DNA from 3 places in the Marinomonas profundi genome. Region 1 is predicted to be linked to each of the others. Evidence: predicted binding sites of a transcription regulator. Region 1 holds the regulator's gene; each other region holds the start of a gene.
What was found. The regulator sigma-54, encoded in region 1, starts transcription at its own class of promoters, with help from an activator protein. The targets are predictions, from matches to a motif close to TGGCACNNNNNTTGCTNT.
Positions count from the first base shown of each region.

Region 2: hmpA (NO-inducible flavohemoprotein) is a predicted target of sigma-54. The motif match lies at 5,958-5,975, and genes of this name have one in related genera.
Region 3: J8N69_RS11065 (circularly permuted type 2 ATP-grasp protein) is a predicted target of sigma-54. The motif match lies at 8,540-8,557, and genes of this name have one in related genera.

Region 1 covers NZ_CP073013.1:3,004,310-3,014,875, reverse strand. The annotation lists gene J8N69_RS14020 (MlaC/ttg2D family ABC transporter substrate-binding protein) at 1-619, opposite strand, end outside; gene mlaD (outer membrane lipid asymmetry maintenance protein MlaD) at 623-1,087, opposite strand; gene mlaE (lipid asymmetry maintenance ABC transporter permease subunit MlaE) at 1,089-1,871, opposite strand; gene J8N69_RS14005 (ABC transporter ATP-binding protein) at 1,868-2,725, opposite strand; gene J8N69_RS14000 (calcium/sodium antiporter) at 2,866-3,828, shown strand; gene lptC (LPS export ABC transporter periplasmic protein LptC) at 3,867-4,406, shown strand; gene lptA (lipopolysaccharide transport periplasmic protein LptA) at 4,390-4,899, shown strand; gene lptB (LPS export ABC transporter ATP-binding protein) at 4,900-5,625, shown strand; gene J8N69_RS13980 (RNA polymerase factor sigma-54) at 5,701-7,191, shown strand; gene ptsN (PTS IIA-like nitrogen regulatory protein PtsN) at 7,209-7,658, shown strand; gene J8N69_RS13970 (HPr family phosphocarrier protein) at 7,668-7,937, shown strand; gene mgtE (magnesium transporter) at 7,942-9,294, shown strand; gene yjgA (ribosome biogenesis factor YjgA) at 9,301-9,837, shown strand; gene J8N69_RS13955 (carbon-nitrogen hydrolase family protein) at 9,987-10,566, opposite strand, start outside.
Region 2 covers NZ_CP073013.1:1,771,395-1,781,960, reverse strand. The annotation lists gene J8N69_RS08355 (FCD domain-containing protein) at 1-746, shown strand, start outside; gene aroE (shikimate dehydrogenase) at 762-1,637, opposite strand; gene J8N69_RS08345 (MATE family efflux transporter) at 1,755-3,044, opposite strand; gene J8N69_RS08340 (hypothetical protein) at 3,450-3,665, shown strand; gene J8N69_RS08335 (group II truncated hemoglobin) at 3,667-4,092, shown strand; gene norR (nitric oxide reductase transcriptional regulator NorR) at 4,206-5,873, opposite strand; gene hmpA (NO-inducible flavohemoprotein) at 6,023-7,213, shown strand; gene J8N69_RS08320 (coniferyl aldehyde dehydrogenase) at 7,436-8,878, shown strand; gene J8N69_RS08315 (GMC family oxidoreductase) at 8,959-10,557, shown strand.
Region 3 covers NZ_CP073013.1:2,367,439-2,378,004, reverse strand. The annotation lists gene J8N69_RS11095 (efflux RND transporter periplasmic adaptor subunit) at 1-1,075, opposite strand, end outside; gene J8N69_RS11090 (TetR/AcrR family transcriptional regulator) at 1,169-1,744, shown strand; gene J8N69_RS11085 (DMT family transporter) at 1,775-2,665, opposite strand; gene J8N69_RS11080 (Na+/H+ antiporter NhaC family protein) at 2,844-4,157, opposite strand; gene J8N69_RS11075 (glucose/quinate/shikimate family membrane-bound PQQ-dependent dehydrogenase) at 4,657-6,996, opposite strand; gene J8N69_RS11070 (FAD-dependent monooxygenase) at 7,192-8,400, opposite strand; gene J8N69_RS11065 (circularly permuted type 2 ATP-grasp protein) at 8,739-10,190, shown strand; gene J8N69_RS11060 (alpha-E domain-containing protein) at 10,196-10,566, shown strand, end outside.

The DNA.
Region 1 (10,566 bases):
AGGAGTCCTGCCAAGCAGAAATGGCGTCATCTATGTCATTTCTATTCTGCTCCATCATGACCGCAAATTGTTTACGGAAGGTGAGGCCGAAATTAATATTATTAATCACTACATTACTCAACATCCAGCGCTCGGCCTTAGACTGCTCCATGTAGAAGCTAATATTCAACATGCCACCGGCTTGCATTTGAAAGTCTACATCCACTTTCGTTTCACGACCCCGGCCTTGAGGCCCTAGCGGCAAAACATTAATGCGATCTGCGTCCAGCTCTAATAGTGATGCACCATAGGTTTTCAACAAGGTATCTTTTGTTACGCTGGCAAAACGCATACGCTGCTCAGGCGATGCTCTTCGATAGTATTTGCCCATGACTTTTTTGGAAAAATCATCAAAGTCTACGACGTCTGCCAGTATGTTATTAACCCGCTCTTCGAGTAGCGCCGAATTGGTCGCCAGCACCTCTTTATCCGCCACAATATCCTTGCGAAAAGCCTCCACAACATCAACAACAGCGTCTCTAGCGCCATTGCCTCTGCTATCAGAGTCAACATTAGACCAAGTCAAACCCGACCCAAGCAAAGCACAAAACACCACCATACTTGTTAAAATATTAGACATGCATTATTTCTCCGAATCGCCCGCATTGAATAAAAACTGGCTAATTAAGGTCTCTAAAACAAGAGCGGATTGAGTATCATACATTTCGCTGCCATTGGTTAACACTTCATCATCCGCCCCAATAGAGAGACCCAAATATTTTTCACCCAACAAGCCACTCGTCAGCACCGCGATAGAACTATCCGTTGGAATATTATCAACATCTGAATGAATATTCATGGTCACTAACGCCATGTACAATTCCTTATCAAAGGTAATCGACTCTACGCTTCCCACCGTAACGCCTGCAATCGACACCTTGGCGCGACTGGTTAAACCAGCAATATCATCAAACCTAGCCACGACTTGATACGTGTCTTTTTTACTGGAAAAAGCAAGACCGCTCACCTGTACTGCCAAATAAACCAGCGCGGCAACCCCCAGCACCATAAAACACCCGACCCATAATTCTGTGCGCTTACTTCTCATCCTAAAAATCTCCAAACATAGCAGCGGTCAATACAAAATCTAACGCCAAAATTGCCAATGAACCCAACACCACAGTGCGAGTCGTCGCTTTCCCAATACCTTCTGACGTCGGAACACATTCATAACCTTGATATACAGCTATCCAGGTTACGACAACGGAAAAACATACCGCCTTAATCACGCCATTCATAATATCCGTATCAAACTGAACAGACTGTTGCATAGACGACCAAAACGCCCCATCATAAACCCCCAGCCAACCAACAGAAACCAATTGCCCACCTAAGATACCGGAAGCCGAAAAAATCAAGCTCAGCAAGGGCAAACAAATCACTCCGGCAATAAAACGAGGCGCAATGACTCGCCTTAGCGGATCGACCCCCATCATTTCATAACTAGATAATTGCTCTGTTGCTTTCATCAAACCAATTTCAGCGGTCAGCGAAGAGCCCGCTCGGCCCGCAAATAAAAGCGCGGTAACCACAGGGGAAAGCTCTCGCAATAAAGACAGCGCGAGCAATTGCCCGACCGCTTCTTCTGAACCGAATTTCGCCAGAATGCTGTAGCCTTGCAACGACAACACCATACCAATAAAGGCACCTGACACCAGCACAATAACCAAGGACAATACACCGACAGAATACAACTGCTTAACCAATAGATTCATCGATTCGCCAAACCGCACTGGCACTCGACACACACTTTGCACCAGAAAAATGCCAGCGCGGCCTACGGCTTCTAACCAATCAAACAGCCACGCACCTAAAGAAGCGATTGCTTTCATTGTACTGCTCCATTTTTATTCGCGCCCACGGTCAGTTCAACACATCCATTGGCGTCATCCTCGGGATAATGAAAAGGCACAGGCCCATCTGGTTCGCCATTTAAAAACTGCCTAACTTCAGGATTGTCAGACGCACGAATTTCCTCTGCAGAACCCTCTGCAATGACACGTCCACCGGCCAAAATACAGACATGGTCCGCAATCGAAAGCGACTCTTCCACATCATGAGACACCAAGACAGAAGTGATTTTAGCCGTATCATTGAGCTGGCGTATTAACTTAACCAATACGCCTTTGGAAATAGGATCTTGACCCGTAAAAGGCTCGTCATACATAACCAACTCAGGATCCAATGCAACCGCTCGCGCTAAGGCCACTCGCCTTGCCATACCGCCGGACAACTCGGCCGGCATTAACTTAGCCGCACCTCGCAACCCCACGCTGTGCAATTTTTCAGAGACAATACGCGCAATGTCTTTGGCATTAAGCTTGGTATGCTCTTCCATTGGAAAAGCAATATTCTCAGCAACGGACATATCACTAAATAAAGCACCGCTCTGAAAAAGCATGCCCATTTTTTTACGCACCTTATACAGCTCAGATCGTGACAGTTTATGGACATCTTGCCCATCCACGAAAACCGTCCCCGTGTCTGGCGCTAACTGTGCCGCAATCAGGCGTAACAAGGTTGTCTTACCTGTACCACTAGGCCCCATAACCGCCGTCACTTTCCCTCTAGGTATGGTGAGTGAAACATCCTCGTAAATAGCACGGTCTCCTCTGAAAAAACTCAGATTATTGACCTTTATATAAGCATCTATCACTGAAACACCTTTTTTGTCCCTATCAAACATCGACCGATACTAACACCGCCCCCCTATAAATAAAATCACGACACAGCCAAATACACTTTGTTTATTAGATCAAGTCTTGAATTTGATCGCCAAACCTCATTAAATGGTAGCTCCTAACATTTACGAGTAATTTCAATACCATGTTGCTATTTTCTGTCGCTCTCATCGCAGGGCTCGTTTTACTGATTATGAGTTCTGACAAATTCATCGAACACTCTGCTTTAGTTGCAGAAAAACTCAATGTCAATCCCATGGTTATAGGCATCACGCTCGTCGCCTTTGGCACGTCTGCGCCAGAAATGGTGGTGTCCGCCATTGCCGCCCTAGATAACGCCCCAGAAATTGCCGTTGGTAATGTGCTTGGTTCGAACATCGCCAATATTGCACTGGTCTTTGGTATCACCCTTTTATTTTCTTCGATCCCCATCGCTACCGGCCTGGCTAAAAAAGAAGTCCCTCTGGTGTTGGCCATCACACTGCTAACAGGGGCATTACTTTATGACCAAGCCCTTGGCATATGGGATGGTATTATTTTATTAGCCGCTTTTGTCGTCATTCTAACCATCCTATTAAAAGGCAATAAAGACCTTAAAAGCGAACTCGAAGGCGAGCTACCAGAAGACGATGGCGCCCCCGTCGGCAAATCTCTCTTTATAGCCTTGATTGGATTGGTGGTCTTAATTGGGAGCTCTAAACTATTAGTGTGGGGCGCAATAGGCATAGCCACCGCCCTTGGCGTAAGCGAGCTGGTCATCGGACTCACCATCGTCGCCGTTGGGACCAGCCTACCAGAGCTCGCCGCCTCCGTAAGCAGTGTCAGAAAAGGCCATCATGATATTGCCATTGGTAACATTATCGGCTCCAATATTTTCAACTTAGCCACCGTACTGCCTCTGCCCGCGCTGATCGCGCCTGGCCTTATTGATGCTGGCATATTTAGCAGAGATTTCCCTTGGGTTCTGGGTCTAACGGTTGCTCTTGCCGCCGCGATTTTTATTTTCCAAAAAACCACAAGAAAAAGCATTCCTCGCTGGGTAGGTCTTCCCCTAATTGCCTCTTATGTGGTGTATTTGTTCATCGTTAGCACCAGTGGTTCGGTATAATGTTTAAGCTAGTCAGATCCGCCCCAGTTAGGAGCCTATTGATCATATCGCTCAGCTTAGGCGCTCTGGCTTTTTCGCTTTGGTATGGCATAGCACCAAAGCAAAACCTTGTTGGAACTGAGTCATTAAGCAGTTCGCCAGACTACTTTATTACCAAGGTTCAGGTAAGAGAGTTCAACGCGGAAGGCGTAATGGTTGAAACCATGAATGCAGAGCAAACACTACATTACACAGCAAAATCCAGAACACTGTTAGAATATCCGACAGTCGAGCACTTTTCGCCCTCTGGAAGCTGGAACGCACAAGCCGAAAAAGGCGCCATCAGCGATGGCAGTAACGATATTTTATTAACAGATAATGCTAACGCGACTAAAAAACATCTACAGTCTGACGACATAAAACTCACGGCGGACAGCATCCATTATCAAGATGCCAATCAGTCATTAACCAGTCAAGGAAACGCCAAATTAATCTCCACTCAAGGGGAAACAACGGCAGAGACGATTACCACCTATGTCAATTCAGAAGACGTCGTTATGACAGGATCTGTACGAGGAAAATATGAAACAATTTATTAACTTCAGTGTGTTACTCACGTCATTTTGTGTCGGCCAACACGCTTATGCACTTCCTGATGACATGGACAAGCCGCTCGAAATTCAGGCAAATGAAGCGTCTTTTAATCAAAACACTGGGGAAGCCATTTACCAGGGCAACGTTCTTGTTAAACAAGGCTCCATTGAAATCCAAGCCCAATACCTGAAAGTATCAACGGACCCAAAAACTCGACGATTTAATCAGCTAGAAGCAAGCGGCGAACCGGCCAAGTTCAGTCAACAAATCGACTGGAACGGCAACATTGTTATTAGTAAAGGCAATAACCTTCACTATTCAACCAGTGAATCGAAGCTTGAAATCATCGGCGACGGTTATTTAAGCCGCATGCAAAACTCTATTTCTGCCGACTACATTCTATACATGATCAACGACGGCACTTTTAGCGCAGAAAAGCAGGGCTCAGGAAGGGTCTTCATGACACTACAACCAGAAGCACCTGAGGCAAATCAGTAAATGGCGTTATTAGAAGCAATAAACCTCGCGAAGAGCTACAAAAAGAGAGCCGTTGTCAAAGACGTGTCCATCGCCGTTGAATCAGGCCAAGCGGTTGGCCTGCTTGGGCCAAATGGCGCCGGAAAAACAACATGCTTTTATATGATAGTTGGCATGGTTGCTAATGACGCGGGCGGCATTTTTATTGATGGTCACGACATTACAAAAGATGCCATGCACACTCGAGCTCAAAAAGGCATTGGCTACCTTCCGCAAGAGGCGTCTATTTTTCGTAAAATGTCGGTTGAAGATAATATTACCGCCATACTAGAGACACGCAAAGAGCTCAAAAAAAGCCAACAAAAAGAGCGACTTGAAGAACTACTGGAAGAGTTTCACATCACTCACATTCGTAGCAATCTGGGCATGGCACTGTCGGGTGGAGAAAGACGTCGTGTAGAAATCGCCCGTGCCGTTGCGATGAACCCCAAATTCATCTTACTTGACGAACCCTTCGCCGGGGTCGATCCCATCTCCGTTGGAGACATAAAACTCATTATCAAACACCTCCAAGAAAGCGGCATCGGCGTCTTAATAACCGATCACAATGTCAGAGAAACACTAGACATATGCGATAAAGCTTATATTGTTGGCAACGGTTATATCATAGCCTCTGGCAACGCCAACGAGGTCATTAACAACGAGCAAGTAAAAAAGGTCTATTTAGGCGACGACTTCCGCCTGTAACCCCTTATCATTGCTGTAGAAAGGGAGTAGTATGCACAACTCGTTCCAATTCACTCAAATAAAAAGAGTTGCTCTATGAAGCAGTCTTTACAGTTAAAGCTGGGTCAACAGCTGACTATGACCCCTCAGTTGCAACAAGCGATTCGTTTGCTGCAACTTTCTACGTTGGATTTAAAGCAAGAAATTCACGAGTTCCTTGAGTCTAACCCACTCCTTGAGCTAGATGACGATGAGCCGCTCCACACAGATATCCCTGCCAGCATTGAATCAAAAAGTGCCACCGACCCTTTGGCCGACAACGCTTCTGGCGAAAACAGCAACGAAGAAGCCGGGGTAGAATCTGAATGGACAGAAAACATCCCAGAAGAACTATCGATTGACAGTAACTGGGACGACACCTATCAAAGCTCCGCCGCGGTCAGTGATCACAACAATAGCTATGAAGGGGAAAGCGACTTTGAAAGCCGCAACGCGCCCGCCGAAAGCATTCAAGATCATTTAATCTGGCAACTCAATCTCACCCATATGTCAGACAGAGACATAGAAATAGCCTACGCCATCATTGAATGCGTTCAGCCCGATGGCTACTTAAGCATCTCCCCCGATGACATTTGGGAATCGTTGGGTACTGAGCTAGAAGATTTGGATATAGAAGAAGTCATTGCCGTCCAACACAGGTTACAGCGCTTTGACCCTGTGGGTGTTTGCTCAATCGACCTGCGCGATTGCTTACTGGTTCAATTAGAAGCTTTTCGAACCCACCCGCTCTATAAAAGCACCCACAACCTGATCAATCATTATCTGCCACTGTTAGGCAATCGTGACTTTGTTCAACTTAGCCGTAAAACCAAACTAAAAGAGGAAGCACTAAAAGAAGTTGTCAGCTTAATACAACAATTGAACCCTCGCCCTGGCTCACTGATTGATGTCGATGACACCGACTATGTTATTCCTGACGTTTCAGTGAAAAAACACCAAGGAGTCTGGCAAGTAGAGCTCAATAACGAAGCATTGCCTCCGGTTAAAATAAATGAAACCTATTCAGCCATGGTCAGTACGGTCGCAACAGCGGAAGACGCAAGCTACATAAAAACATCACTCCAAGAAGCCAAATGGTTCATGAAAAGCTTACAAAGCCGTAATGAAACCCTATTAAAAGTGGCCAGCTGTATTGTTAATCGACAAATTGAATTTTTCGAATTAGGCGAAGAAGCCATGAAACCCATGGTGTTGCATGATGTCGCCGAAGAAGTCGGCATGCACGAGTCAACTATTTCTCGCGTGACGACACAAAAATACATGCATACGCCAAAAGGCATTTTTGAGCTCAAATACTTTTTTTCTAGTCATGTTAATACCGCCTCTGGAGGAGAGTGTTCTTCTACTGCGATACGGGCTATGATTAAGAAACTAGTGGCTGAAGAGCCAGCAAAAAAACCTTTAAGTGATAATAAATTAGCGGCTATTTTGGCCGATCAAGGCATACAGGTCGCTAGACGAACTGTCGCCAAATATCGTGAGGCGATGAACATCCCTCCTTCCAATGAACGAAAACGACTGGTCTAAACGGAAAGCATTTTATCATGTCCTTGAAAACATTATTAAAAGCAGATCTTGTTCTCGCAAAACAAGAAATCGTTAGTAAAAAACGTGTTCTAGAAAGTATTGCCGAAACCGCCGCCAATCGACTGCATTGCAACAATGAAGAGATTTATGATGCACTACTCGGTCGAGAAAAACTGGGCAGCACCGGCATAGGCAATGGCATCGCCATTCCACACTGCCGCCTAGAGTCCGCCAACCATACCGCCATCGTAGTGATGTCGCTGCAAAGCCCAATTGACTTTGACTCAATTGACAAACGCGCCGTTGACCTTATTTTTGCTTTAATTGTGCCACCTAATGAATGCGATCAACATCTTGCCAGCCTAGCGCAAATTGCCGAATTGGCGCAGTCAGCGGAAGCATTAGAAAAGCTACGCAGCGCCCAAAGCAACCAAGAATTATTCGATATTTTTGAATCCTTAATATAGGAAAAGCGTATGCAGGAAGAGTCGATCACCATTATCAATAAACTGGGCCTACACGCCCGCGCAGCCGGCAAGCTGGTCGAAACCACCAGCCAATTTTCTTGTGACATTACCATCGAAAAAGAAGGCCGTAATGTTGACGGTAAAAGCATTATGGCGATGATGATGCTGGCAGCGGGAAAAGGCACTGAAATTCGCATCAAGACCAATGGCGATGATGAAAACGAAGCAATCAAAGCCATTATAGATCTCATCAATAACCGCTTTGGTGAAGACGAATAACCCTATGTCAGAGCAAAGCATTTTATCACATCTGCAAACAGTCACCGAATCCCTTGAGTCCGGTGCCACTATGCAGATTCGCTATCTATTAAATGGCGCTCTGCCCGCACAAGACGTTGCCCGACTACTAGAATCGTCCCCACCAAAAGAACGTAAGCTTCTATGGGAACTGATTGACGCAAAAAATGAAGGCGAAGTACTGCAATATCTCAGCGAAGATATTGGCATTCAATTCCTAAAAAATATGGATACTGAGCGACTTATCGCGGTATCCGAACATTTTGAAAGTGACGACCTCGCCGATTTACTCCAGCATTTACCGGAAAAAGTCGTAAAAGAAGTACTTGCCTCGATGTCAGGTCAAGACAGGGCAAGAGTCGAAGCCTTATTAAGCTACTCGGAAGATTCCGCTGGCGGCTTAATGAATACCGACACGATTACAATACGGCCAAACATCACCGTCGATATTGCTTTTCGATATTTGCGCAGGCACACCTCATTACCAGACATGACGGACAACTTACTGGTCGTCAGTCGTTCAGATCGCCTTTTGGGCATACTCCCACTGACTAAGCTTCTGGTGTCTGATACAAACGCGACCATACGCGACATCATGGAAACAGAATTCACTGTCATTACCGCCGAAACGTCCGCCAGCGATGTTGCTCATCTGTTTGAAAACATGGATTTAGTCTCCGCTCCTGTGATTGATGGCACCACAAAAAAGCTCTTGGGACGCATTACCATAGACGATGTGGTCGATGTCATTCGTGATGAGGCTGAGCACTCCATGCTCAGCATGGCGGGTCTTGACGATGATGAAGACACCTTTTCTCCTATCATGCAAACCACCAGACGACGCGCGGTATGGCTTGGAATTAACCTGATCACAGCCTTTATTGCATCTTATGTTATTGGATTATTTCAAAACACCCTAGATCAAGTGGTGGCATTAGCCATACTCATGCCAATTGTGGCCAGTATGGGCGGCATAGCCGGATCACAAGTGCTAACATTGGTGATTCGGGGGATCGCGTTAAACCAGATAGGCTCAACCAATGCACGCTGGCTACTCAACCGAGAACTGGTGGTCGGCTTGATCAACGGGCTATTGTGGGCAAGTGTTATTGCGGCTCTAACGGCACTTTGGTTTGACAACATAAAGATTGCCTATATCATAGCTGGCGCCACCATAATAAATCTGCTATTCGCAGCAGCCACTGGTACACTGCTGCCAATTCTACTGAAAAAAATTGGCATCGACCCTGCCCTTGCAGGCAGCGTAATTTTGACTACCGTGACCGACGTTGTTGGGTTTCTCTCCTTCCTAGGTCTCGCTACTATTTTTCTAATATAGGTTCCCATGACAGATTTTGATCAATACGACAATGATGACGACATTCCTAAAAGTAAAACCCAGATCAAGCGCGAAATGGAAGCTTTGCAGGATCTTGGTAAAAAACTCTTAGGGCTGAGCAAAAACCAGCTTAAAAAGGTGGAAATGTCCGACACACTACGCGAAGCATTTGTAGAATCAGGACGTATAAAACAGCACGAGGCAATGAGAAGACACCTACAATACATAGGCAAAGTAATGCGCACCGAGGATCATGAAGCCATCGCACAACGCGTTGCTTTATTTGATAGTACGTCAGCTGCCTATAACAAGCTTTTTCATCAACTTGAAATTAAACGTGACGCACTGATTGGCGAGAACAGCAAAGAAGTCTTATCACAGTATTTGAACGACCACCCAGAAGTGGAAGACATTCAACTGCTAAGACAACTGATTCGACTCTCGCAAAAAGAAGTCTCACAGGAAGGCAACACCACCAATCGCAAAAAGCTGTTTCGCTTCTTACGCGAAGCCGAAGAAAAACGCCTTGGTTTAAAAGAATAACGCCTGTAACACACTTTAAGTACCAAGATCACACTCAATAAAAGCGACCAATAAAGTGAACATCAAGTCAGCTCACTTTATTGGTACAGCGTTTAGCGCCCGCCTAATTCTGGGTAACTCAGCTTAGACTGGAGAGATGAAAAATCACCTCACGACAATCGGCGATGAGCAAGACACGGCATTTTTTGGCGACAATCCAACAACGCTTGCTTAGTCATCTTAAAAACAAAATAACCCGGCACTTCCTGCAACCCCAGCAGTCGTTCCCCAGTAGGAGAATACAATCCACTGTGCCCATAAGTCTGCCTAGTGGCATTATGCCAACCACACTGATTCACACCTAATACGTAGCATTGATTTTCAATAGCTCGTGCAGCCAAAAGAATATCCCAGTGTTTCTTCCCCGTCATATAGGTAAAAGCCGCAGGCACCAATAAAAGGTCAGCTCCGCGTCGGCTCAATTCTCGATAAAGTTCGGGGAAACGGACATCGTAGCAAATACTCAAGCCGACTTTAAAACCATCTACATCAATCACTTTTGGCGTCAGATCGCCAGGCTCGATCACCTCAGACTCTCGATAAGCCATCGCCTTGTCATTGACGTCGACATCAAACAGATGGATTTTATCGTAACGCTCAAAAAATAGACCATCGGGCCCGACCGCCCAACAGGTTTGCCGAACTCGACCGCCCGCAACAAGATCACCAGTCGCATTCAAAATAGAGGGG
Region 2 (10,566 bases), 1.2 Mb from region 1:
AGCCCAAAATCTCCGACATCATCATGAAAGAACTCGAAAGCATGATTGTAGAAGGCAGTTTTACCGCTGGGCAAAAACTACCACCAGAAAGGGAATTGGCGGCGCGTTTTGAAGTGTCTCGACCTTCGCTGCGGGAAGCCATTCAAAAGCTGATCGCCCGCGGTGTGTTATTCAGTCGTCATGGCGGCGGAACCTATGTGTCGGAACAACTCGGCAGCTCCTTTGCCGACCCGCTACAAGATTTGCTCAGCTCGCACGATGAGTTTTTATACGATCAATTGGAATTTCGCGATGCGTTAGAAAGTCTCGCCGCTTATTACGCCGCGTTACGTAGTACAGACGCCGACAAAACCAAACTCACGCACTGCTTTAATCAGCTAGTAGAAGCCAACCAAAATAAAGCTTTCGCCTTAGAAGCCAAGCTCGATGTGGAGTTTCATATGACCATCGCGGAAGCAGCGCACAATGTGGTCTTGCTACACACACTCCGCAGCCTGCACGCCATGTTGGCAAAAAGTATTTCAAGCAACCTTAGGAACCTATTTGAGAAACACGCCGCCCGACAGCGCGTGATGGAACAACACACGACTCTTTATCAAGCCATCATGGCGGGCAATGCGGACGCGGCTCGAACAGCAGCACATATGCATTTGGTGTTTGTAGAAGACAACTTATTGAAAATGCGCCAAGAGGAAACACGAATCCAGCGCTCGCTACGCAGAAACGAGCACCAGAATCCGTTTTGAACGATCTTTGGAAAATTACTTTTCTGTACTCTTCAGGTCAGTGATATCCAAAGCATCACTCAATGCGGCTTTCATTACATCGATAGAAGGCGTTTTACCTGTCCAATATTCGAAGGCGATCACGCCTTGCTGGACGAGCATACCCAAGCCATTTACCGTCGTGCAGCCCTTAGATTTCGCAGTTTGGATCAGTCGAGTTTCAGGTGGATTAAAAATCCCATCTGCAACTACCATGCTTGATTTAATCGATTCTGTGTCTATATCTAGCTCTGCATCCACGTTAGGAAACAAGCCAATAGAGGTCACATTGATCACTAAATCTGCCTCTGCGGGAATCTGATATTGCTGTGTCCAAGCATGGTATTCCGCATCAGCAGGCGTGTTCTCGGCAACTAAGCTAGCAAGCTCTTGACCACGTTCTTGGTTACGATTCACTATGATTATGTGCGCGACGCCGGCTAAGGCAAGCTCCACTGCCACCGCTCGTGCCGCGCCACCCGCACCGAACAAGACCACACGTTTATTGGCCAGTGCTAAGCTGGATTTAACCGATTCGACAAAGCCACGACCATCGGTATTTTCACCAATCAACTTGCCATCACGGTTCACCACGGTATTCACCGCACCAATGATGCGAGCCGACTCGCCTAAGTCATCAAGGTGAGCAATAACGGACACTTTATGAGGAATAGAGCAGTTAAAGCCGCGCCAGTTCATGGCTTTCGCCCCTAATACGGCGTTTTTTAGATCATCTGGCTGGATCTCACAGTTAATATAACGCCAATCCAGACCCAAATTCTGGTACGCAGCTTCCATCATCACGCCAGTCGGGTTCTCTAACGCTGGCGTGGCAAAAGAACCGGTTAACTCGCTTAAAAAATGCTTCGACATATTGAATTCTCTCCATGTTTGGTGGCTTTAAAAAAGAACACGTCATGCATGGTAACAAACCCAGTCACCAAAAAAATTTCAATTGTTAACAGAAGCCTTTACACGAGGTAATAGTCTTTAAGCATTCGCGAACCACACGCCTTTTTTCATGTTTTGCAGGTAACACCAATAAAGGGTAATGGCTCTGGCGATAAACAGCATGGCTTGGCTAAACCATAAACCATGGTTACCAAGGTCTTGGGTGATAAACCATACAGGGAAGAACACACCAACCACACAAATAATCATGGTGTTTTGCATTTGTTTTACGCTGGTAGTGCCGATGAAAATGCCATCCAGCATAAAAGACCAAATACCCAACAAAGGAAAGAAAATAAGCCAAGGTAGGTACAGAGCAGCATCGTCTCGAACGCTTTGCACGCTGGTCAGTAAGGCAATGATTTGATTACCAAAAAGCCAAAATATCAGCATCAAAACAACCGCAGCGAGCAGCGCCCAATAGGTCGATAGCTGAATCACTTTTTTAAAATTGGCTTTGTCTTTACGACCATAATATTCGCCACACAAGGCTTCTACCGAAAAAGCAAAGCCATCCAAGGCGTTAGATATAATCATCAAAAACGTCAGCAAAACCGCGTTGGCGGCCAGAATCGAATCCCCTTGGCGCGCGCCTTGAGCAGTAAAAAACAACATCACCAACAACAAGAGAATCGTGCGCACAAACAGATAGCGGTTTACTTTGACCAAGGCCGTGTATTCGCGCCATTTTGCCAACACACTGAATGGCACATGGCCCGAAAAGCCTTTTAGCTTATGCCAAGCCAACACAGCCGCTACCGTCACGCCGATATAATGCGCCGCCACCGTTGCCCACGCCACGCCGTCACTCGCCATGCCCAAGCCATATACCGCGAAATAATCGAGAATCATGTTGGCGACATTGATCACCAACAACATCCACAACGGCCCTTTGGAATATTGCACGCCAAAGAACCACCCCATTAAGGCGTAACCCGCCAACACAGCTGGCGCGCTGAAAATCCGCGCTTCACAATACAATCGCGCCCAAGGCTCCACTTCAGCGCTGGGCGCCATCAGGGTAATCGCCAAATCAATTAAGGGCGCTCGAAATAGAATCAGCATCAAGCCGATAAACACGCCCATCAAAATCGATTGCAGCAGCAATTCACGCACGCGTCTGTCATCGCCTTGTCCAAGCGCTTGCGCGGTTAATCCGGTTGAACCCATGCGCAAAAAACCAAACGCCCAAAATAGAAAACTAAAAATACTCGCGCCAATCGCCACCGCAGCCAAATGCGTTGCCGTTCCCAAATGCCCAACCACCGCCGTATCGACCAAGCCAAGCAGCGGCGTGGTGATATTCGACACCATCGGCGGCCACGCCATACGCCAAATTTTTTGATTTAATACCGCATTAGCACGATACGAGTGAAAAATAGCACTGGGGGATAACTTTGACACACGAGTCTCACTTGTGGATATTTCAAAATCTGTGGATAAAAAATAATCAAAATTGGAAAACCGGAACGCGCCGATCTGTGGAAAATAATAACATTTATTCACATTTAGAGGCGGTTTTTACTGATTTTGTGCATTAACGGATCAAAAACTGGCTACTATCAGGTATGGTTCTCGTTTAGCGCGGACTTACCCACAAAAATAGACACCATCAATCCGATCAAATTCACTGTTTCTAATATGGGATAAGTGGTGCTTTTTTCCACAATCAGGCGCACATCGTCGTAAAACTTTGCTAAACTCGCGTTTATTTTTATCTCTCGGAGAAGCCCAATGCCAAAGCAATTTAAACCCTATCTGGAAGGTTTAGCCGTCGGCTGCGTCTTTATCAGCATCACGATGTTATTTGAAATTCCGCTGTATATGAGTTTCATCATTGGCGCTTTAGCGGCGCTTGGCGGTTATCGCAACTCGATCAAAATGGATCAAGAAAAAGCCGCGAAAAAAGCACAAAATCAACCAAACGAAAACAAACAAGACGCCAAATAAAATGACTCACTCTCACCCACCTGTTTATGGCGAAGGCGACGCGACATTACAAGCTGTTGGCGGTTTAACTGGCTTGCAAACCTTGGTCGAAACCTTTTACCGAATCATGCAAAACACAGCAGAGTTTCGCCCCTTGTTTGATATGCACCCAAACAATATTGAGCTAACCATTGATAAACTGGTGTCGTTTTTATCCGGCTGGATGGGGGGTGAAAAACTGTTCTCGCAAAAATATGGCCCAATCAGCTTACCGCAAGCTCATGCCCACTTAATCGTCACCGAAAAAGAAAAAGCCATGTGGCTAAACTGCATGGCAGCGGCACTGGACGAACTAAATTATCCTGAAGAGTTGAAAGCCTATTTGCTACCTCAACTTGCCTTTCCTGCCGAGCGAATTCGACAGGTGAGCGCGGCGAGACACCAATAAATTATTCCCAACGCGACTTGTAATCAAAGCAAATGACATTCTTCCTCGAAACTATCGCCTACCTCGTATGAATGTCATTTTGCTTTGCTTTAAATAATGTCATTCTGGTGTCTTTAAATGCGTACTTCCTTGGCGACGACAATTCCCAAGCGTTTTGCCAAGCGCGCTAGGTTGGCGCGGTCCATAGACAACTGCTGCGCGGCTTTGGTCCAGTTACCTTGATTGGTTTCCAATGCTTTACGGATTAAGTCTCGTTGGTAAGCTTCTGTTTCTAAACGCAAATCGATTGATTTTTGATTATCCAAGGCTAACGGCGATGTGTCGTGTTTCTGTTTCTTTTCTTGAACACTACTGTCTATCTGTAATCCAGTTAAGTGTGCCGATGAAATAACGGTAATCCCTGTTGCATTATCCGCTTTAGCGCTTTCTGCCTTAGAACTCTCGGCTTTTGAGCTCTCGGCCTTAGAAAATAGTGCCGCACGGGAAATAACGTGCTCTAGCTCGCGCACATTGCCAGGCCAATGATAAGCCTCTAATAAGTTGATAGCTGACGCAGACAAGGTCAGTTGCTGAAGTCCCAATTTACGGCAAAAGCGTTCAGCAAAAAAACCTGCCAAGAGCGGAATATCGCCTTGTCGGTCTCGTAGCGGCGGTACATGAATAGGGAAAACGCTGAGGCGATGGAAGAGGTCAGCACGAAAACGATTTTCGGCGACTTCGGTTTCTAAATGTCGGTTGGTGGCGGCTATGATACGCACGTTTACCTTGCGAATTTGATCTTTGCCGACGGCTTGAATTTCTTGGTTCTGAATCGCCCTTAACAAGGTACCTTGTACTTCTAACGGCAGCTCACCAATTTCATCGAGCAGCAAGGTTCCACCATCGGCCAATAAAAACTTGCCGTCTCTGTCTCGATTCGCGCCAGTAAAGGCGCCTTTGACGTGTCCAAAAAGCTCACTTTCAATCAGATGATAAGGAATGGCTGCGCAGTTCACATACACCATAGGCGCATCAGAACGAGAAGAGTGCTCGTGCAGCGCTCGAGCCACCAATTCTTTGCCCACGCCGGTTTCGCCTTCGATCAAGATGGCAAAGTCCGATGGCGCCACCAGATTGATCGATTGTTTGAGATCTTGCATGGCCTTACTTTGGCCGATCATTTCATGACTTTGCTCACTTATGACCTTTAAAACATGCTGTGCATGTTGCGACTTGCTTTCTAATTGCTCCATCAAAATCGCGGTATTTAGCGTCATGGCGGCCATGGTGCCGATGATTTCCAACGCGCGCGCGTCAATATCGTCAAACACACCCGGCATGATGCTGTCGAGCGTGACAATGCCAATCAATTTGCCTTCCAAATACAGTGGTACGCCCATACAGGAATGCACCGGTAGATTTTCGTCATGGCCTAACACCATGCCATCGTAAGGGTCAGGGAGATCGGAATCAGCAGGAAAGCGCACCGGATAATGACCGCTACTGATGGCTTTCAAACGCGGGTGTTCATCAATAATAAATCGCCGTCCCATCAGGTCTTCCGTTAAGCCACGTTGAGCCATGGGGATTAACACACCATCATGATTGACCAACAAAACAACCGCATCGCAGTTAATCGTTGCGCGCACGGCATACACTAATTGTTCGAAGCGATTGGGTTGCGTCACCGCACTGGCAAGGTCGAGGGCAAAGCTCAGCAAGGCATTATTAGAAACCTGATTCATGGTAATCGGCTCATAGGGAGAGATTTGTTTTATGTCAATTTGACTCAAAGATACCATATAGACTTTTTTATTAGCGAGTCTTATCGACTCTTTTATTTGAAGAAAAACCTTAAAACATTGATTTTATTAATTATTTTAAGTTGGCACGCGTTTCGCTATAGAAGAGACAATAAGACTTTATTCACTCGCTTAAAAAGGAAACAAACATGTTATCTCAACAACATATAGACACAGTGAAAGCAACTATTCCTCTGCTTGCGTCTGCTGGCACCGCCATTACCGAGCATTTTTACCAGCGCATGTTTTCTCATAATCCAGAACTAAAAGACGTGTTCAACATGACGCACCAAAGAACAGGTGGTCAACCTGCCGCCTTGTTCAACGCCATCGCTGCCTACGCCACGCACATCGATAACCTAGAAGTGCTGACCAGTGCGGTGATGCGTATTGCTCATAAGCACACCAGCTTTAATATCCAACCAAATCAATACGATATCGTTGGCCATCACCTGATTGAAACCTTACGCGAACTGGCACCAGACGCTTTTACCCAAGACGTAGAAGAAGCATGGGGAGCCGCTTATGGCCAATTAGCAGGCATCTTCATCAAGGTCGAAGGCGATCTTTATGCAGAACGCGCCGCGCAACTGGGTGGCTGGAAAGATTTCCGTCGCTTCCGTGTGGCGTCTAAAACACCAGAGTCCGATTTAGTGACCAGCTTTGTGTTTGAACCAGTCGATGGCGGCGCGGTAATCGACTACCAACCCGGCCAATATTTGGGCGTTAAGTTACACCCAAAAGGCAATGAGTTCGATGAGATACGTCAATACTCTCTATCAACCACGCCAAATGGCAAAAACTACCGCATCAGCGTAAAACGCGAAGGCGCGGGCGACATTGCAGGCGTTATGTCGAATTACCTACATGATCACTTAAACGTGGGCGATGAAGTTGACGCTATGCCACCCGCAGGCGACTTCGTTTTCCAAGACAAGCAAACGCCCGTGGTACTGATTTCTGGCGGTGTTGGCTTAACGCCCATGCAAGCCATATTAAATACCCTTGCTAAGCAGCAATATCGCCAACCAGTAAGCTATTTGCACGCTTGTGCCCAGCCAAGTCAGCATTCGTTCAAAGACCACGTAAACAGCCTAAAAGACCAATTGAATTTGTCTGTCCACACTTGGTACGAGCAAGCAGACAGCGCAGAAGAGGGCGTATCAAACGGCATGATGCAGCTAGAAGCCATCAAAGACAGCTTACCGCTGACCAATGGTGAGTTTTATCTATGCGGCCCCGTTGGCTTCATGATGTTCGTTAAACAGCAATTGTTAACCCTTGGCGTAGAAGCCGACCGCATTCACTACGAACTATTCGGCCCACATCAAGACGTGTGATAGTTAACCCCTCCCTAACCCCGCTGAGCTGGGCTTAGTACCTTCCCCTTGTGTCTTCCAAGGGGAAGGTGGAGGATGGGGTTACCCCCCGTAGGTCAGATGAGACGAGGCACAAGACACATATAAAAATCTGATAAATATCGCCTAACAACATATCAGTCATTACCCTAACAATGTAAAAATGACAGGGCAACTAACAATAGATCAATGCAGGAGCCCAAAATGGTTAGCACGGTTACTGGAATGCATCCGCCCGCACAAGAAATAGCTCGGCTACAAGATCTTTTCGCCAAACAACAATCGGCCTTTCATTGCCATTCTATGCCAAGCGCCGCTTCTCGAATTGACCAACTGCGTGCACTAAAAGTCGCGTTAATCCACCATCAAGACGCCATTATTCATGCTGTAAACGAAGACTTTAGCTGTCGAGCCAAAGACGAAACCCTGATCACTGAAATCATGATGACGGTTCAATCACTGAACTATATGATCAAAAATATACACCGATGGATGCGTCCGTCACGCCGTCGTGTCAGTCTGTTGTTTACCCCATCATCTAACCAAGTCATCTACCAACCGCTAGGTGTCGTTGGCATTATGGTGCCATGGAATTACCCCATTCAGCTCGCCATTGTTCCCTTAGCAACCGCTATTGCTGCGGGCAATCGCGCCATGATCAAAATGTCGGAATTTACCCCCGCGACAAACTCGGTAATCAAAAAATTGCTTGCGGACGTGTTCGACGAAGAATCCGTTGCCGTTATAGAGGGTGAAGTTGAAGTATCGAGCGCGTTTTCAGAAACCCCGTGGAATCATTTGATCTTCACCGGATCGACCGCTGTCGGTAAACACGTCATGTCTGCAGCGGCAAAAAACCTTACCCCCGTCACGCTTGAACTCGGCGGCAAATCGCCCGCTATTATCGCACCGGGAGCGGATCTACATGATGCGGTTGACCGCATCTGCTTTGGTAAATCAGTCAACGCAGGGCAAACCTGTATTTCACCTGATTATGTTTTACTACCGAAAGGAGCCGAAAAAGAGTTTATTGATAAATACCGCCAAGCTTTCACTCAGATGTACCCTTCTTTGCGCGACAACAGCAGCTATACGGCGATCATTAATGACCGCCAATACGAACGCTTAGCGGGCTGGCTACTAGAGGCAGAAGACAAAGGCGCGAAAATCACCCAGATCAACCCTGCACATGAAGATTTTGCCGGAACACGCAAAATGCCGCCACATATTATCGAAGAGGGAACCGACAGCATGACAATCATGCAAGAAGAATTGTTTGGTCCGATTTTGCCAATCGTGCCTTACCAGTCCCTTGATGATGCCATCCACTACATTAATAATAGGGAACGCCCCCTCGCGTTATACCTGTTTAGCGGAGATAAAGTGCAACAAGAGCATGTGTTAAAACAGACTCATTCAGGAGGAGTCTCCATCAACGACACACTGATGCACATTGCTCAAGATGATATGCCATTTGGCGGTATCGGCCCTTCTGGCATGGGACATTACCATGGTAAAGAAGGGTTCTTAACATTATCAAAAGCAAAATCAGTACACCGTAAAGGGCGCTTTAATATCGGTAAAATTATTTATCCGCCCTATGGCACAGCATGGCACAAACTGATTTACAAAATTTTTATCCGTTAATTGTATCCTGATGACTTGCCTCACCATTTACACAGGCCAATCACATCGACTAGATCGCTTATCATTGAGGGCAAAACCAAATGACATTTGATTACATTATCGTTGGTGCAGGTGCGGCCGGTTGTGTATTAGCCAATCGTCTATCGGAAGACCCAAACAATAAAGTCTGCCTGATTGAAGCGGGCCCAACCGACAACAGCCTTTTTATTAAAGTGCCCGCCGGTATTATTGTCATGATGCGTTCGCTTAGCCGTAATTGGCGCTATTGGACTGAACCACAAAAAGCGCTTAACAACCGCAAAGTTTACATCCCACGTGGACGAACGTTAGGCGGCTCATCGGCGGTCAATGCCATGTGTTATACCCGCGGCCATCAATGGGATTTTGATCATTGGGAATCGTTAGGCAATAAAGGTTGGGGCTACCATGACGTATTGCCTATTTTTAAGCGTAGCGAGCACTACGAAGCCGGCGAGAATGAATTTCATGGCGTCGGTGGTCCGTTAAACATTGCCGATTTGCAATCGCCATTAGACGTTAGCAAAGCGTTTGTCGACGCGGGCATTGAAGCCGGTTACTCAGCAACTGACGATTTAAACACCGCCACCCCAGAAGGCGTCAGTTTATTCAAAGTATTCCAGAAAAATGGCGAACGCTTTAGTGCCGCTCGTGGCTATCTTCATCCCATCGTAAACCGTCCCAATCTCACGGTTATGACCGGCGTCACCGTTAATAAGGTTGTGTTTGCTGGCAAACGTGCGACCGGTGTTGAAATCGCTAAGACGCGCAAGACGAAAGAAACACTCGAAGGTACCGAAATTATTTTATCGGGTGGCGCAATTAACTCACCGAAACTCCTAAAATTATCAGGTGTTGGCCCGAGAGATGAGTTAGAAAAACATGGCATTGCTGTGCTACATGAACTACCTGGCGTTGGCGAGAATCTACAAGATCACCCCGATGTTTTAATTGTGCACAAAAGTAAGCGCCGGGACACCATAGCCATCACACCAAAAATGATCTGCATAAATGGCCCTGCTGCCTTATATCATTATATTTTTAAACGAACGGGGATTTTAACGTCTAACGTCGCAGAATCCGGCGGATTTATTAAATCACGCCCGGAAGAAAACATCCCCGATATTCAGTTGCACATGAGTTGCGTACGTTTGGATAATCATGGCCTTAATTTAGCCTTCACTCTTGGCTATGGTTACTCGGGCCATGCCTGTGTGCTACGGCCTAAAAGTCGGGGTACCCTAACGTTACGAGATGCCAATCCAAACAGCCCCCCACTGATTGACCCCAATTTACTAAGCCATCCTGATGATTTAGAGCGCATGGTTCGTGGCGTGAAAGCAGTCCGTACTATATTTGCTCAAAAAGCATTGGAATCATGGCGCGGCGATGAAATATTCCCAAGGGAAAGCGTGCAAAGCGACGAAGAAATCAGAGCCTTTATTCGTCAAAAAGCGGACAACATTTACCACCCCGTAGGCACCTGTAAAATGGGCCATGATGATATGGCAGTGGTTGACGACACACTTAAAGTACACGGCCTTGAAGGGCTGCGCGTTGTCGATGCGTCTATCATGCCAACCTTGATCGGGGGGAATACAACCGCGGTCACCATCATGATCGCCGAAAAAGGCGCAGATATGATGCTAATGCAGTCATAAACACCATGC
Region 3 (10,566 bases), 640 kb from region 1:
CTTCTACCACAACTTTATCACCCATTTTAATACCGTCCGTGACCAACCACTGGTTATCAACAGCGCGCTCAACCGTTAGAATTCGGCTTTCCACCACATTATCTGCATTAACAACATACGCGATTGGGTTGCCTTTAACATCTCGCGACACACCCTGTTGTGGCACCAGAAGTGCAGCATTGTGTGTTAACTCATGAATCAAACCACGCACAAACATACCAGGAAGCAACAAGTTATCCGGATTAGGAAATTCTGCTCGAAGCGTGACACTGCCAGTCGACTCATTCACACTTACCTCACGGGCTTTCAAGGTGCCTTCGTCTTGATATTTGCTGCCATCTTCCAATATTAAAGCGACTTTATTAGAGCCTTTATCAACATCCTCCAAGGCCAAAAAAGTGCGTTGTTTAAGCTGATCTAAACTGGTTTGTGCCAAATCAACAAAGATGGGATCAAGTGACCGCACCGTCGTCATCACCGTCGCTTGGCTGCCGGTTACCAAGGCACCGACGGTAACTTGTGAAATGCCGATACGGCCATCAATTGGGGATTTGATTTTGGTGTAATCTAAATTGATCTTGGCGCTTTCTAATGCCGCCTCAGAGCCTTTTTGTCTGGCTCTTGCTTCTAAATACGCCACTTGTGCGTCATCAAGATCTTGCTGTGAAACATTATTCTGTTTGCGTAACTGGGTGTAGCGCTCATATTTTAATTGCGCAGATTTTAAACTGGCGTTAGTTGATTCCAAATCGGCTTGTGCCTGCTTATAGGAAGAAACATAAGTCGAGTCATCCAATTCATAAAGTAGGTCTCCCTTTTTGACGTCCTGCCCTTCTTCAAAAAAGCGCATTCTTACTATACCGCCAACTTGAGGACGAATTTCTGCGACTAAACTTGACGTTGTGCGCCCCGGAAGCTCGGTAATCAAATCGACTTTTTCAGGCTCAATAGTTACAATACCCACTTGAGTTTTGGGTGCAGCAGGCGCTTCAGCAGACTTGGAGCCCGCCTCTTGGCACCCTGCCAGCAACACAACCAGCAACACACTTGGAACATATTTAAATTTAGACAACATTGAGGAAACGTCCTTTACAAATATTGAGAATGATCATTCATTAACACTATAATCTAAGCTCTACACCTAATACATCAAAAAACGTGCAAATAAATGAGAACTCGTAAATTACCCTATAATGGCGCTCAACGAAAACAATGCATTATTGATGCCATGGAACAACACGTCTTAATCAAAGGCTTCCACAAGGCAAGCATGAGTGAGATTGCTAAATCAGCAGGCTTAAGTGTGGGACAAATATACCGTTACTTTGCTCACAAAGACGACATTATTTGCGCATTGGTCGAGCAGTTTACCCAAACAAGATTACAGTTTATGGCGTCTTTTTTGGACAAAAAAGACTGGCTGGAACGACATTTTTCAGAAGAAAATCAAGACACTCACAACATGAGGATCATGCACACAGAAATTCAAGCCGAAGCCACACGCAACCCTGTTGTTGCCAAAATCCATATCGAGTCACATTATCGCTTACAAGACAGAGCAATCGGCATTTTACAGTCGCGCTATCCGACCATAACAAAAAATGAGGCCATTGCGCGCATTGAAATGCTGGTGACGCTCGCTGAAGGCTTGCTGGCGCGCTGGGATTTTCAAACCCGCCCCTTCAACCAAGAAACGCAGCAGATTTATCGCCAAGCATTGGATGCTATTTTGCCCGATTACTAGCGCCACACCCTCGTCGTCATCACCGTTTGATTAAGACGAGCGAGAAGGTTTGAAAATCGCTTTTATTTGTGGCCAGCGACTCACCAACATAGCGATGAAAATCAACAAACAGCCAACCACTTGACCCAACCCCATAGACTCACTAAACCAAAGAATGGCAAAAATAGCCGTCCAAACAGGCTCTAAATTCATAATCACCGCGGCATGACTGACAGGCGTTAAACTCATGCCATACGTCTGCAATAAAAACCGCAGACTAGTGGCGATCAAGGTACTAGCCAAAAGCCACCCAGCGACTTCAATGCTAATACTATGAGGCAAGGTTTCCGTTAACAGCGATAAGAAAAGCAGCAAACAACCCGCCATACTCAACTGTATCGCGGTTAATACCAAGGCATGCATGCGCATTGAAAAGCGTGACAATAAATTCAACTGAAACGCCATGCACACTGCCGTTCCCAAAAAATACACATGCGCAAATTCAAAACTCAAGCCATTATTCAAGGCTAAAAAACCTAACCCAACAACGGCAATAGGCAAGGCCAGCCAAATACTTAACGGTGGCCGGGCACCAAACATAAACCGCGCAACCACTGGTACCAACACCACTCCAAGACTAGTAATAAAAGCCCCAACCCCTAGGCTCGAACCCTGATCTAACCCCGTCACCCAAAACAGCATGGTAATGCCCATGACCACACCGACTAAACTCGCCTGCTTAACGTCTTGCCAATCCAGCCCTTTAAAATACTTTTGCCCCGCTAAGAACAAAACAAAGCCCGCGATGATAAAACGCACCCCCATAAAAAACAGCGGTGGCAATCCTGCCAAGGCTTCCTTAGAAAATATCCAACCAAATCCGGCCAAAATGGTTACCAACACCAGAATAAGCTCGGCCTTTACATGAGTACCTTGTTTCAATCCATCATCCTTACTGTCAAGTTAACAAAGCCAAACAGACTCGCTCACTAAAAAAATCGACGCACAAAAAACCGCTCAATTAAAAAACAAACTCGCGGTAAAAACAAAAAAGCCTGCGACCAGTCTTTTACCACTGGATACGCAGGCTCTCAAGATAGTTTCTTGGCGTTGTTAAGGCTTATTTCGTACCTTTTGGCCAAGCGATAACAATCGAAATCAATGCCGCTACCGCTAATAACCAGCTGTACTGAACATAGCCAATCAAAGCAAAGGGTGAGACCGCCGCCAAAGAAGACGCCAATAATATTTGTGCGCCGTAAGGTAATACGCCTTGCACCACACAAGAAAAAATGTCCAACAAACTAGCGCTGCGTTTCGGATCAACATTGTAACGTTCAGCAATATTTTTTGCGACAGAGCCGTTAATTAAAATAGAAACCGTGTTGTTCGCCGTACATAAGTTGGTTAATGCGACCGCCGCGCTGATGCTCAGCTCACCCGCTCGAGTTGATCCCGCTTTCGCACCCAAAGCGCGACTAATACGTTCAATCGCAGCGACAATCCAATTCAATCCACCTTGAGATTTCATCAAGGCAGCAAGACCGCCAATCAACAAGGAAAGAATCAAAATCTCCTGCATTCCTGTGTAACCAGCATAAATATCAGCAGACCAAGAAGCGACCGAATAATCTGCCTGCATGGTCAGACCAATCACACCCGCTAAAATAATACCGCTGAACAACACTAACATGACATTAACACCCGCGATCGCCAAGCCTAGTACCGCCACGTAAGGCAACACAAGAATTAAGTCGTAATCTTTAATGTCCGTAATGTGCGCATCACCGCTTTGGAAAAACAACCACACCAAGGTAACCAACGCCGCAGGCAAGGCGATTTTGAAGTTCATACGAAACTTATCTCGCATGTCACAACCTTGAGTGCGAGTCGCCGCAATGGTGGTGTCCGAAATGATCGATAAGTTATCACCAAACATCGCACCGCCAATCACAGTACCAACCGTCAGCAATAAAGGTAAATCTGCCGCTTCGGCAACACCAATCGCAATCGGGGCAATGGCTGCAATGGTTCCCATGGAGGTTCCCATCGACGTTGCCACAAACGCCGTAATCACAAATAAGCCAGGCAACAGCAACGAAGGCGGCACAATGCTCAAGCCAAAATTCACCGTTGCGTCCACACCGCCCACACTTTTTGCCACGCTCGCAAAGGCGCCAGCCAGCAAATAGATCAGGATCATGGTAATAATAGTGTTATCACCCACCCCTTTAATAAAGGTCTCAATGCGCTGATTAAAATGGCCTTTGCCTAATAGAATAGCCAAAGCAATCGCGGGCAAAATAGCCACAGGCGCCGATATTTGATAGAAGGCAAAGTCCACACCTTCGGACTGGTACCAAAGGCCACTACCGACAAAAAGCACAAGAAAAAGTAACAGAGGCAACAAGGCCAGAGGAGATTTAGAAGTCATATCGTCTGAGGTTTCCAGAGTTAAGTGAGTCCCGCAACTTGTGGTCGAAGGAAGAAAGGCGCAAATGATAGTAAAAACCAATTGGCGAAGCCAATAACTAATAGTGATGTATTTGTCGCGAAACGTTATAACAAAAATAGAAAATAAGACAAGCCATTATACATAATCGCTATATAAAATATTAAAGCGATAAAAAACCCAGTTATTAAAATAGCCAACTCTCTGACTACTTCAATACTGGGCTTTGTTGTTACTTAATGAATAACTCCGCCCCAAGGGGCGAGGTATCAGTGTGTCATTCCCGCGAAGGCGGGAATCAAGCCCTTACGGTCATCGAAAATAACCTTATTTAGACACTTTACTGGGTTCCCGCCTTCGCGGGAATGACAACGCTGGATTTTAGCTATTTACGCAGCAAGCTGCGGGGAATTAAACCCAAAGAGATTAAAGACAGTCTCTCTATAAAATAGCTAATCGATAAAAAAGAACTGTAAAAAAGTTACTTTTTAAGTTTATAAGCCACGACATAATCGCCAATGGTCGTACCAATAGAGCCATGCCCCCCAGCCACTTGAACAACCATTTGCTCGCCTTTGCTGTTTAAGTAGGTCATTGGCGTCGCTTGTCCGCCCGCTGGCAAACGGCCTTTCCATAATTCTTTGCCATTGGATAAATCATAAGCGCGCAGATAATCATCAACCGATGCCGCCATGAAAACGACGCCACCATCCGTAATAATCGGGCCACCAATACCTGGCACGCCTATTCTGACGGGTAATTTAAAGGGCGTCATATCTTCGATAGTGCCGTTTTTATGCTGCCACGCTGTTTTACCCGTTTTAAGGTCCACACCAGCCACATAACCCCACGGCGGTTGCTGACAAGGTACGCCTAGAGGAGATAAGAAAGGTTGCAACTGAACGGCAAACTCGGCCCCTTCATTTGCATTAACACCTTGCTCCCCTTTATTAGATTCACTTAAGTCCAAGCCTTCTTTTGCCACCAAGGTAGAGGTAAATGCCAAATACAAGGGCATGCCAAACATTTGTTGACGTTTGGGGTCGACCGCAATACTTCCCCAGTTAAATACGCCAAAATTGCCAGGATAAACAATCGAACCCTGCTCTGATGGCGGCGTATAGCGTCCCTCATAACGTAATTGTTTAAACTCAATACGACACAGTAGTTGATCCAATGGCGTCGCCCCCCACATGTCCGCTTCGGTTAGATCGGCCGGTTTAAAGGACAACGCCGAGGTAGGTTGCGTTTTCGCCGTATAATCTCCAGGAATAGCACCTTGTGGTGCTGGCTCTTCGGTAATCGGGAAAATAGGCTCACCGGTTGCTCGGTTCAACACGTAGACATCACCTTGCTTGGTTGGCACAACCAAAGCTGGCTGCCTACCTGATGGCGTATCTAAATCTAATAAAGAAGGTTGAGCCGGGGTGTCCATATCCCATAAATCATGATGAACAAACTGCTGTACCCAAGCGACGCCACCTGTATCCAAACTCAAGGCGACAACAGAAGTGGCGTACTTCTCTTCCGCTGGAGAACGGTACATGCCAAGCTGATCCGGTGTACGATTTCCCATCGGAAAATACGCTAATCCCAACGCTTCATCCGCACTGGCCACCGACCAACTGTTTGGTGAGCTTGTCGCATAAACCTCATCTGCCCCCAATGGAGCCGTATCATCAGGATTGCCAGAATCCCAATTCCACTTTAACGCCCCTGTTTTCACATCATAAGCGCGAATCACGCCAGAGGGAGAGTTGATATCGTAGTTATCATTAACAGACCCAGAGACAATCACCACACCACCGGCAACCAGTGGTGGCGAAGTAGAATAATAATAGCCCGACTGTTTAAACGGCATATTGTGCATTAAATCCAACACACCATTTTCTGCAAAGTTAGCACAACGCGCCCCGGTTGTTGGGTCCACGGCAATTAGGCGTGCGTCAGACGTTGGTAAAAACAACTGCGCATCACACTGCATACTGTTTAAGCTCTCAGCAGGAACCGACGCGGTTTGAACGGGCGGAAGCGTATCTGTACCGGACGGCGGTAAATAAGAGACGCCTCGACAAGTCTGATGTTGACGCTGGCTATCTGCAGGCACTTTGGCATCGTATACCCATTTTTCTTCACCACTGTCGGCGTCTAACGCCACAACCCAATTATGTGGTGTACAAACATAAAGCGCATTGCCCAATTTTAATGGTGTCGCTTCGTAGGTTGTCTCACCAATATCCTTCGGCCCTTTCTTATCGCCGGTCTGATATTGCCATGCCAACTGAAGTTGATTCACGTTATCTGGCGTAATTTGGCTCAAAGGTGAAAAGCGTTGTCCTAAATTACTGCGTCCATAAGCATTCCAATCTTCTTGATCAACGTCGCCCAGATCGGCATTCGACACAGTAACAGAACGCGTTAACTCACCTTCTATCGTGCTTGGTGATATCATAAACAAAGGGGAAAGAGTGACTAACGCTGTCACCACCCAAGCCGGAAATAAAATACTTAATCCACCACGCTGTTTGCTCAAAGCAAACAACAACAAAGGGATGGCTAATACTAAAAACAAGCCCATACGCGTCGCCAAAGACCACCAGCTTAAACCGGACTCGCTAATCGACCAAACCAATGTACCGACCAACAAAACAGCATAAATGACATTGGCTACTGTATTACGTTTTCGTAACAACAAAGCCACCGCAATCAATGCCACCCCCGCTATTGCATAATAATAACTGCCATCGAGAGACACCAGCCAGCCACCACCCAGCAGCAACGCGATACCCATGACAAAAAATAGAACCGATAAAACGATCATATAACGCTATCCTTATCTCGTTTAATGCTTAATAGTTTGATTGTTAATAACTTAATACTTGAGTAAAAAGCGAGACGCCCTATCGCATAGTCGCCCCGCTCGCCGACAACGATAAAAGATCCATGCTAAAAGAAAAAGAATAGACGATAAAATAACAAAAGAAGCTAAATTTTTCCTTAGTTTAACCGTTTCACATCACTGCAGAGGAGGGAATTCGGCTATCACATCGTAACCATACACCGCGTCTAGCTTAGACTGAATGACCCTTGGAGCAAGGCGAGCCGCGGCTTGAAGCGCGTTTAATTTCATTTTACCCAACACACCTCCGTGCATATGGTACAAGCCAGCATTGCCTTTCGACAGCTGCTGTATCTGGGTGGCTCGTGGTTTTCGAACCCGTTCATAGTTTGTTAACGCCTCGGCCAATGGATAGCGCGATAAACACTGAGCCAAAACATAAGCGTCTTCAATCGCCATTGCCGCACCTTGCGCCATGAAAGGCAACATCGGGTGACAGGCATCGCCCAATAAAACCGCTCGACCTTGATGCCAAGTGGGCAGTGCATCACGGCCATTCAACGCCCACAAAAAGGCACTGCTCGCCGCGTTAAGTAAATCACTCACTTCAGGATGCCAACCAGCAAAAGCACGTTTTAATTCTTCCACGTCGCCCTCTTCACGCCATGATTCAGATTGCCAATCGCTGCGCTCTTCTACGGCGACAAAATTCACATAATCACCGCCACGCAAATAGTAACTGACAAAATGCCGCCCAGGTCCCGCCCAAACACACGCATCGGGCTTAACCGCCACCGTTAGATCGCTGACCGGAATCACGCCGCGCCACGCCACCTGCCCCATAAAGCGTGGCTGTTCTTGCCCCAGCATTTGTTCACGTACTTTTGAACGAATACCGTCTGCGCCAATTAATAAATCCGCACCAAACTCACGCCCATCGTCTAAGCATAAAAACACTTGATTGCGTTCTGGATCCTCACGATACCCCGTCACAGCAGCCTTTAATATCAATTCAACGCCTGCTCGCTTGCATGAATCCGCTAAAACTCGATGCAAATCAGCACGATGCAAATGCCAATAAGGCGCACCATAACGCGCCTCAGCCAGCGTGCCTAAAGGCGATTTGAGGTAATACTCGCCGCTTTTATAGTCTCGGATAGCGGCATGTTGGGGCACAAAAGCAAAGTGGCTTAAGTCAGCTTCCAACCCCAGTTGGCGTAACACCTTTAAGGCATTAGGGCTCATCTGCAGACCCGCCCCGACTTCGCCAAGGCTCGGGGCTTGTTCACACACCACCACTTGAATGCCTTGCTTAGCCAAAGCAAGCGCGGTACACAAGCCGCCAATCCCAGCGCCCGCAATCACAACCCGATTTACCTGACTCACTCACCTTTCCTCTTTTATTCATGACGCGGCTATTATTGACACCGATAAAGGCAACATAGTAACGAATTTTTGCTCGAAGAAAACCGATCTGTGTCGCTAAACAGCCAATAAACAAGAGCGCTTTACTTTTCAAATACTATGGCTTGATCCTTGCTTTATTTCCCAAGTAGTGCGAAAACACTAAACGTGACCCAATAGACAAACAACCACGCCACTGGGTTTAACCTTATAGTGAAGAAGTCTCCCCAATACAGGGCGGGCGCACTAAAAAAGAACACTAAAAATGTGCTTATTTAAGGCACCCACCTCCGGCTTGAATTAAAGAGAACGAGGTACACATGGAAAAATTAACGAGCCAATACCAATCATCTATTTTTTTTGACGAGTTAATCGATAACAACGGCGCACCAAGAGCCCCAGCAGCGCAACTATTGGGGTATTTAGACAGCCTGTCAGAAGACGAACTCGAAAAAAGGCGTCTCACCGCCGAAGCAACCATACAAGAAATGGGCATTAGCTTCACGATTTACACCGAAGAAGGCAACATAGACAGAGCCTGGCCCTTCGACATTGTCCCCCGAACCATAGAAGCATCAGATTGGAAAATCGCAGAAGCAGGTTTAAAACAACGCCTCAAAGCGCTTAACCTCTTCATCAACGACCTCTACCACGATCAAAACGTCATCAAAGACGGCATCATTCCAGAACACATCATTAAAGACTCCAAAAACTTCCGACCGGAATGCGTCGGTGTCTCACCCGCTTACGGTGTTTGGGCGCATATTTGTGGCACCGACTTGGTACGCGATGAAAATGGCGATTTTTTTGTATTAGAAGACAACTTACGTGTGCCCTCAGGCGTGTCTTACATGCTGGAAAACCGCGCCATTACCAAGCGTGTGTTGCCGGAATTGTTTGAAAACGAATCCATATTGCCAGTCGATTCATACACCTCGCAATTGTTTGATACCTTGGCAGCCTTGTCCCCAAGAGACATAGACAAGCCTGAAATTGTCGTATTAACGCCTGGCATTTATAACTCGGCGTATTTTGAACACGCCTTCTTGGCACAACAAATGGGCGCCGAGTTGGTCGAAGGCAGCGACTTATTTGTCGGCGATGACGACTGCGTTTACATGAAAACCATCGACGGTTCAGAGCGCGTCGATGTTATTTATCGGCGTATTGATGATTTATTTATTGATCCCGAAGCATTCGACCCTGAATCTGTGTTGGGCGTGGCTGGACTCATGCGCGCATGGCGAAAAGGCAATGTCGCCTTAGCAAACGCGCCGGGTGCTGGCGTCGCCGATGACAAAGTAGTGTACGCGTATGTTCCGGCTATTATTCGTTACTACTTGAACGAAGAGCCGATTCTGAACAACGTCAAAACCTTCTTGTGCGACGACCCAGAACAACGCGCCTACGTATTAGAAAATCTCGATAAATTGGTCGTCAAACCCGCCAACGAATCCGGCGGTTATGGCATGTTAGTGGGGCCCCATTCAACCAAAAAAGAACAAGCACTGTTTGCCGAGCTTATTACCAAAAACCCTCGCAACTACATTGCGCAACCAACCTTAAAGTTATCCACCGCACCCACGCTTATTGCCAAAGGTGTCTTAGAACCTCGCCATTTAGACCTTCGTCCTTTTATCTTGCAAGCCAAGGAGACCTACGTCACCACTGGCGGCCTCACTCGCGTGGCCATGAAAAAAGGCTCACTGGTGGTTAATTCATCACAAGGTGGTGGCAGTAAAGACACTTGGATTGTTGAAACAAAGGGGTAGTCATTATGTTATCTAGAGTCGCAGAACGCTTATATTGGAGCGCCCGGTATTTGGAGCGCGTTGAAAACACCGCCCGTTTGGTCAGTGTGTATGACGATTTACTGTTCGACCTTCCCAAAGACATTAAAGTGTCTTGGTACAACCTCATCGAAATATTAAGTGGCGAAGAAGGGTTTGAACAACGCTATAAAGTCAAAGACGAACGCAATGTGGTCAAATTTCTGTTAGCCGACGACACCAACTCCAGCTCTATGTTATCGTCCTTGAAAATGGTCCGCGAAAACATTCGTACCACCCGAGATGTGGTGCCAAAGGAAACGTGGGAACTGATTAACGAACTGGATTTATACGCACAACAAAACATCAAGCAAGGCAT